Regions from separate parts of the Thioalkalivibrio sp. ALRh genome, predicted to be linked through region 1. Evidence: riboswitches for the same ligand, from Rfam matches in the RefSeq annotation. Region 1 holds a riboswitch; the other holds the start of a gene.
The links. A riboswitch is a leader RNA that binds a small molecule or an ion and turns the genes downstream of it on or off. The one in region 1 is predicted to bind cobalamin.
Positions count from the first base shown of each region.

Region 2: another riboswitch for cobalamin. It lies ahead of F791_RS0101520 (porin); the one in region 1 lies ahead of bluB (5,6-dimethylbenzimidazole synthase).

Region 1 covers NZ_KB906524.1:78,038-81,530, reverse strand. Annotated here, with positions in the region: gene F791_RS0111520 (iron ABC transporter permease) at 1-635, opposite strand, end outside; gene F791_RS0111515 (cobalamin-binding protein) at 642-1,544, opposite strand; cobalamin riboswitch at 1,691-1,893, shown strand; gene bluB (5,6-dimethylbenzimidazole synthase) at 1,988-2,698, shown strand; gene cbiB (adenosylcobinamide-phosphate synthase CbiB) at 2,703-3,493, shown strand, end outside.
Region 2 covers NZ_KB906519.1:317,739-321,231, reverse strand. Annotated here, with positions in the region: gene F791_RS0101525 (cytochrome c) at 1-358, opposite strand, end outside; gene F791_RS0101520 (porin) at 380-1,495, opposite strand; cobalamin riboswitch at 1,624-1,858, opposite strand; gene F791_RS0101515 (cytochrome-c peroxidase) at 2,128-3,108, shown strand; gene F791_RS0101510 (DUF4399 domain-containing protein) at 3,177-3,493, opposite strand, start outside.

The DNA.
Region 1 (3,493 bases):
AGCACGTTGAGCGTCCGTCCCAGCGGCAGGGCCAGCAACACGACCAGCACCAGCACACCCCAGGCGGGGTAGGGGTTGCGGGCGTGGGAGACATCGCCCATCAGCCAGTACAGCATCCCGGGCAGCTCCGCGGTCGGGCTCACGGCGAGCAGGAAGCTGATCACGGCGCCCCAGCCGGCCGCCACGACCACGCCGGTCAGCAGCAATCGGGTCGGCGTCCAGCTGCCGGTGCCGTGCGCCAGGCCGAACACGATCACCGTGGACAGCAGCGCGCCTGCGAATGCGGCGACCGAGACCGAGAACATCGACAGCCCCGCGAGCATGGCCAGCAGGGCACCCACCGAAGCCCCGCCGGAGAGGCCCAGCACATAGGGATCGGCCAGCGGATTGCGCAGCAACACCTGCATCAGGGCACCGGCGACGCCCAGCAGCCCGCCGGCGGCGAATGCGGCCAGGGCGCGTGGCAGGCGCAGTTCCAGTACCAGCGTGTTGTGCAGGCGGCTTCCTTCGCCCTGAATCACCGCGAGCAGGTCGCCGGGAGCAATGGCGACGCTGCCGTAGGCCAGCGCGATCAGGATCGCAAGCAGCGACGCCGGGAGCAGGACCCCCGTGGCGAGGAGGAAGGAGCGCGTCACGGCTGGTCAGTCGTCCCGGCGTGAACGGGCCCGTTCCAGTTCCTCGCACATCAGCCGGGTCCCTTCGGCAATCCGCGGGGTGTGACGCTGGAGCAGCGACGGCGGGATAAAGAACAGGTTGTCGCGCTGCACCGCGGTCATGTCCTCCCATTGTTCCCAGGCAATTACCCAGTCCGGCCGGTCTTCGCCCATGCCGCCGCCGATGATCACCTCCGGATCGGCCTCGATCACGGCCTCGCGGTCCATGCGCGGCACCAGGCGGTCCAGGTGGCCGAACACGTTCTTGCCCCCGCACAGGCGGATGGCCTCGCCGATCAGGTGATCGTCGTTGACCGTCATCAGGGGCTGTTCCCAGACCTGGTAGAACAGCGGGACCGGGTCACGGTCGGCATAGTCCAGCCGCAACGTCTCGATCTCGTCGAGAAAGGCCTGCACCGCCGCTTCGCCGCGTTCCTCGGTACCGGCCAGCTGCGCCATGCGACGCATGCTGGAGGCCACGCCCTCGAAACTGCGCGGCTCCGAGACATAGACGTTCAGCCCCAGATCGCGCAGGCGCTCGATCTGCGAGCTGGAGTTGCCACTGCGCCAGGCGACCACCAGGTCCGGGTCCATCTCGACCACACGTTCCAGGTCGATGCGGCTGTAGCCACCGACTCGCGGGATCATCTCCGCCTCCGGCGGGAAGTCGCTGTGCTGCGTGACGCCGACCAGCTGCTCTCCGGCGCCGACGGCGAACAGGACTTCCGTGATGTGCGGGGCCAGGCTGACGATACGTTCGGCGGGCCGGTCGAGCGTGACCTCGCGATCGTCATCGTCGGTCACCGTGACCGGTTCGGCCAGTGTCGGCCCCGCGCACAGGAATAGCGCGGCAAGGGCCGTTAACTGGCGTTTGAGGGAAGTGAAAGTCATTAAAAATCCGACTGTTGTGGATTGTTCGTAACGTAAACAATACCGTGTTTTCGGGGCGCCGCACGGGCAGCGAAAGCGCCTCATCATAGCAGCAAGGGCAAGATGGTTTGGTGCCCAAATTGGTCGGGGGCACCCTGAGCGCGTATCATGCTCCGCTTTCGTCAGGTGCCTGCAGTTGGCAGGTGAAACGGGAAGCTGGTGCAAGTCCGGCGCTGCCCCCGCAACGGTAAGCGAGCGGTAAATCGCTCGGCAGACTGGCCACTGGGTCCTGTGCCCGGGAAGGCGTCTGCCGGTCGGCATCCCCCGACGCTCGCAAGCCCGGAGACCGGCCTGGCGGTGATTCATCCTGCGACCGTGCGGCGGGCAACGGTCGAGGGCGCAGGTGCGTTCCTAAAAGCCTGTTCCTTCGTGTCTTCGCCGCGCCGTCGCCTCGACGGAACCTCATGACGGCCCCAGCTCCCAACCAGTCAGAAGAGAATCCGAACGCGTTCGCCTCGGCGGAGCGCGCAGCGGTCTATCGCGTGATCGGCGAGCGCCGGGACATGCGGCATTTCCGCCCGGACCCGGTGGACCCCGATACCCTGCGGCGCCTGCTGGAGGCCGCGCACCAGGCGCCCAGCGTGGGCTACATGCAGCCCTGGCGCTTTCTGCGGGTGACCGACGCGCGGCTGCGCGATGCGTTGCACGGGCATGTGGCGGCGGAGCAGACACGCACGGCCGAGGCCTGCGGCGAGCGTGCCGCCGAGGTGCACCGTCTGAAGCTCGAAGGCATCCGCGATGCCGGCGAGCTGCTGGTGGTCGCGTTGACCGATGGGCGCGAGCGCTACGTGCTGGGTCGGCGCACCATCCCGGAGATGGACCTGTGCTCCGCCGCGTGTGCGATCCAGAACCTGTGGCTCGCGGCCCGGGCCGAGGGCCTGGGCATGGGCTGGGTGTCGCTGTTCGACCCGGACTGGCTGGCCGGGGAGCTGGGGATGCCGAAAGGGGCCTGGCCGATCGCGATCCTTTGTCTGGGTCATGTGGATGCGTTCTACGAGCGGCCGATGCTGGAAACCGAGGGCTGGGATCAGCGACGGTCGCTGGACGAACTGGTGTTCGAGAATCGCTGGGGCAGCCGTACCGACGCACCCGGCGGTTCCTCAGCGAGTGGATGACCCGATGCTGATCGCGTTCCTCACGCTGCTTGGTGCGCTGGTGCTGGATCGCCTGATCGGCGATCCGCGCCGCTGGCACCCGCTGGCCGGGTTCGGGCTGCTGGTCCAGCGCCTGGAGGCCCGGTTCTACCGCGATGGTCGGGCCCGCGGCGCGCTGCTTCTGGCCGTCCTGGTGGTGCCCTTTGTGCTGCTGACGGTCTGGTTGCAGCAGCTCCTGCCGGTCTGGCTGGTAGGGCTGCTGGTACTGGCGTTGGCGCTGGGCTGGCGCAGCCTCGACGAGCACGCCGAGCGCGTGGCCCGGGCGCTGGAGGCCGGCGATCTGGGCCAGGCGCGGCAGCAGGTGCAGATGCTGGTCAGCCGCGACAGCGAGGCCCTGGATGTGGCCGGGGTCAGCGGCGCGGCGGTGGAGTCGGTACTGGAGAACGGCAACGATGCCTTGTTCGGCACCATTTTCTGGTTCCTGGTGGCCGGTGCGCCGGGGGTGGTGCTGTATCGCCTGGTGAATACGCTGGATGCGATGTGGGGCTACCGCAATGCGCGTTACACGCGCTTTGGCTGGACCGCGGCGCGGCTGGATGACCTGCTGAACTGGATCCCGGCGCGCATGACCGCGCTGGCCTATGCCCTGGCCGGGCGCACTCGCGATGCCCTGCAGTGCTGGGGCGAGCAGGCCGCGGCCTGGAAGAGCCCGAACGCTGGGCCGGTAATGGCCGCTGGGGCGGGCGCACTGGGGCTGGTGCTGGGCGGTGCCAGCCAATATCACGGCGAGCGTCAGTGGCGTCCGCGCCTGGGGAT
Region 2 (3,493 bases), on a different contig from region 1:
GTTCGCCGTCCCGCGCTGGTGTCTCGCGTGCGAACCAGGTTTCGATGTCGTCGGCGCGGCGCGCCAGTTCCTCGGCCAGACCGGGCAGACGTTCGGCGAATGGTGCGTCATAACGCAGGATCTGCTCGATGCTGCGGTAGGTGGCCGAGGTGCCCTGCATGCTCTGCTGACGGAAGCGCTGGAAGGCCTCGGTCGCATCCACTTTGGCCGGATCGTCCAGGGTCTCGTCATAGTCGCCCCAGGGGCCCGGCATTGTGACAGTGACCTCCGCGGTGGCCGGGCTGCCGGTGGCAGCCAGCAACAGGATCGCAAAGAGGGTGGTTCTCAACGGGTGGTGGATCGGTTGCATCCAGTTCATGTCGATTCTCCCGGTCATTTCTCAGAAGCGGAACTGGTGCTGCAGGTGCAGCTCCCAGTCCGAGGTGTCGGTGTCGCGGTCCAGCCACATCAGTTGGGTCTTGTGCCGCTGGCCACGGTGATACCAGTTGAGGCCGGCACCCCATTCACGCTGCCAGCGCTCGTCAGTGCCAAGATCGTCGCCTGCGTCGTGGCGCAATACGGCGTGGCGCGCGGCGAACTCCAGTCCCTCCACCGGCAGCGACTGCGCCAGTTCCAGTTCGGCCCCCAGGTCGTGGTAGCTCGCGGTGCGGTCGGGGGAGACATCGCGGCGGAAGGCCGCCAGCGACAGCGAGGTATGGGCGAACTTGACCACCGCGTCGGCGGTGGCGGTGATCCAGTCGGCGCGTTGGTTGGCCACCGTGTCTTCGATGCCGCGGCTCCAGTCGCGCAGGTGGTTGCGGCTGGCGGCCTGTACGCCGGCGCCCAGGGCGACGGTGCGCTCCACGGCCTGGCCTAACGTGGTGTTGTCACGTGGGACTGCGCCGACCGGGGCCCACGCGCCGCGCGCGCTGAACAGGTGGCCGGATGTGGAGGGGCGCTCGTCGCGCTGATCCAGACGCCCGCGACCGTCAAACACGCCGATGGCCCATGCCCGGTTGTCGCCGGCGCCGCCCAGCAGGGCGATACCGGTGTCGCGGCCGGCCGGAACCTCGAACTGGTTGCCGGCGATGCTCAGTTCGGTGAACAGGCGGTTGGGTCCGCCGATATCCCGCGACAGGCCGAAGGGGACCGTAAACTGGCCAGCCCGCAGGCCCAGGTGTTCACCCAGTGCGTACTGCAACCAGATGTCGCGCATGGACAGCTCGCCGCTGCTGAAATCCGGCTGCAGGCGGAAGCTCAGATCGGGGTGGAACAGGGTGCCCGAGGTGTCCAGCCAGGCACGACGGAAGTCGAATTCGCTGCTGGAGCCATCCGGGTCTCGTTCGTAGCTGTAGCGGCCCTGGATCAGCGGATCCAGGGTGACCTGCAGGCCGTCTTCCGCGTCGCCGAATTCGAAGCCGGCTTGTGCCGGCGCGATGCCCGCGGCCGTCATCAGGCACAGGGTGGCCAGGGCCGGGACGGCATGCTGTCCCGGTCGGAGATGGGTATGGTTCATTGTTGGGTTGCTCCCTTGGACGCGCGACCCCGCACGCCGTGGATGAAACGACGCCGGAAGCTGGACAGGGAGCAGGGGAGGCCGGGCGATGCGAGCACGCCGGACTGGCCCGCTCGGCCGCCCACCGCGGCGTCGGGTGTCGTCCAGGCCGGTCTCCGGACTCGCGAAGTGGATGCGCGATGCATCCAGGGCGGATCGCCTTCCCGCGGGCATCCCGGGGATGCGCCGCAGTGGCATTGGATCCGCCCGTCTCCGCCTACCGTTGCGGGGGCAGTGCCGGCCTTGCGAATGTCGATTCGCGCACCGGCTTCCCGATTATCCCCGGCGGCTGAGCGCCGGGGCACCTAGAGAGGGGCGAACCGTAATGGAGGGAAAAGGGGGGGTCAAGTTTGTCCGGGTATCCCGGGAAACGGTGTAGTGGGGGCGAACCCGGCTCCCCTGGAGGCTGATAATTGATGCAGATCATCTCCGGGGCGGATTTTGATCGCGACCAGGTTTCCGCGTCTGTAGGGTGGGTTTTAAGTGGTTTGGACCGAGTCTATTTCGGTTCGCGCCGATATCCGCTTCTCAGATGTCTGTTACTCATCTGTTACTCAAGGGAGACCTGTATGAAAACGCTTTCCGGATTCCGCATGACGGCGCTGGCGGCTTGTGCAGCCGTCGCGTTCGGGGCCGCAGCCCCGGCCGTGGCCGATACCGACTATTCCGAATACCGCGACGTGTTCGAGCCGCTGCCGGCGCTGCCGCCGATCCCGGCGGACAACTCGATGACCAAGGAGAAGATCGAGCTGGGCAAGATGCTGTTCTTCGAGCCGCGCATCTCCAGCTCCGGCGTGATCTCCTGCGCCACCTGCCACAACCCGGCGCTGGGCTGGGCGGACCGCATCCCGCGCGCGGTGGGCCATGACGGCCAGGTTGGCGAGCGCAATACCCCGACCGTGCTGAATTCCGGCTTCTTCACGGCCCAGTTCTGGGATGGCCGCGAGGACGATCTGGAAGGCCAGGCCCTGGGCCCGATCCAGGACGCGATCGAGATGGCGATGCCGCTGGAGGAGGCGATCGCGCGCCTGGAGGAGTTCAACGAGTACCAGGAGAAGTTCGAGGCCGCCTATCCCGATTATGACGGCGACAACGTGATCAATACCGACCACGTGGCCAAGGCCCTGGCGACGTTCCAGCGCACGCTGAACACCCCGAATTCGCCGCTGGATCGCTGGCTGGTCGGGGACGAGGGTGCGATGAGCGAGCAGCAGATGCGCGGGATGAAGCTGTTCGCCGATAACGGCTGCGTGGCCTGCCACAGCGGACCGGCGTTGACCGACAGCAACTTCCATCGCATCCAGGTGCCGGGCTCGGAAGACAAGGGCCGCTATCTGGTCACGGGCGATGAGGCCGACAAGTTCGCGTTCAAGACCCCGACGCTGCGCAATGTGGCGCTGACCTACCCCTACATGAACAACGGCGAGACCGCGACGCTGGACGAGGCGATCCGCATCATGGGGCAGGAGATGCTGGGCATGGAGTTCAGCGATGACGAGGTCGCGGACATCGAGGCCTTCATGCACGCACTGACCGGCGAGATGCCGCGCTTCGATATCCCCGCGCTGCCGTAACTGGCCGCACTGGGATCGGGTGTTACAAGCCCCCTCCGGAGACGGAGGGGGCTTTTTCGTGGGTGCGTTTATTCGACCGTGATAGTGATCTTTTCGGACACAACCGGTGGGTCGAAGCTAATGTGGCGGTAGTCCATGAACAGCAACTGCAGGGTGTACTCGCCGGGTTCCAGTTCCAGCTCGCCCTCGGTCTGTCCACCACCGAAATGACGCTTGTGGTCGGAGAAGGGCAGCGAGGCATCCAAGTCCACCTCGTCGAGTGGCTTGTTCACCAGCAGGTGGTGGTGGCCGGTGTTGTCCATCTCCACGCCGGCCGGCGCGACACCCATGCCGCGCAGGCCCATCTGGACACGCACTGGACTTTCGAGCGTTTCGCCATCCTGTG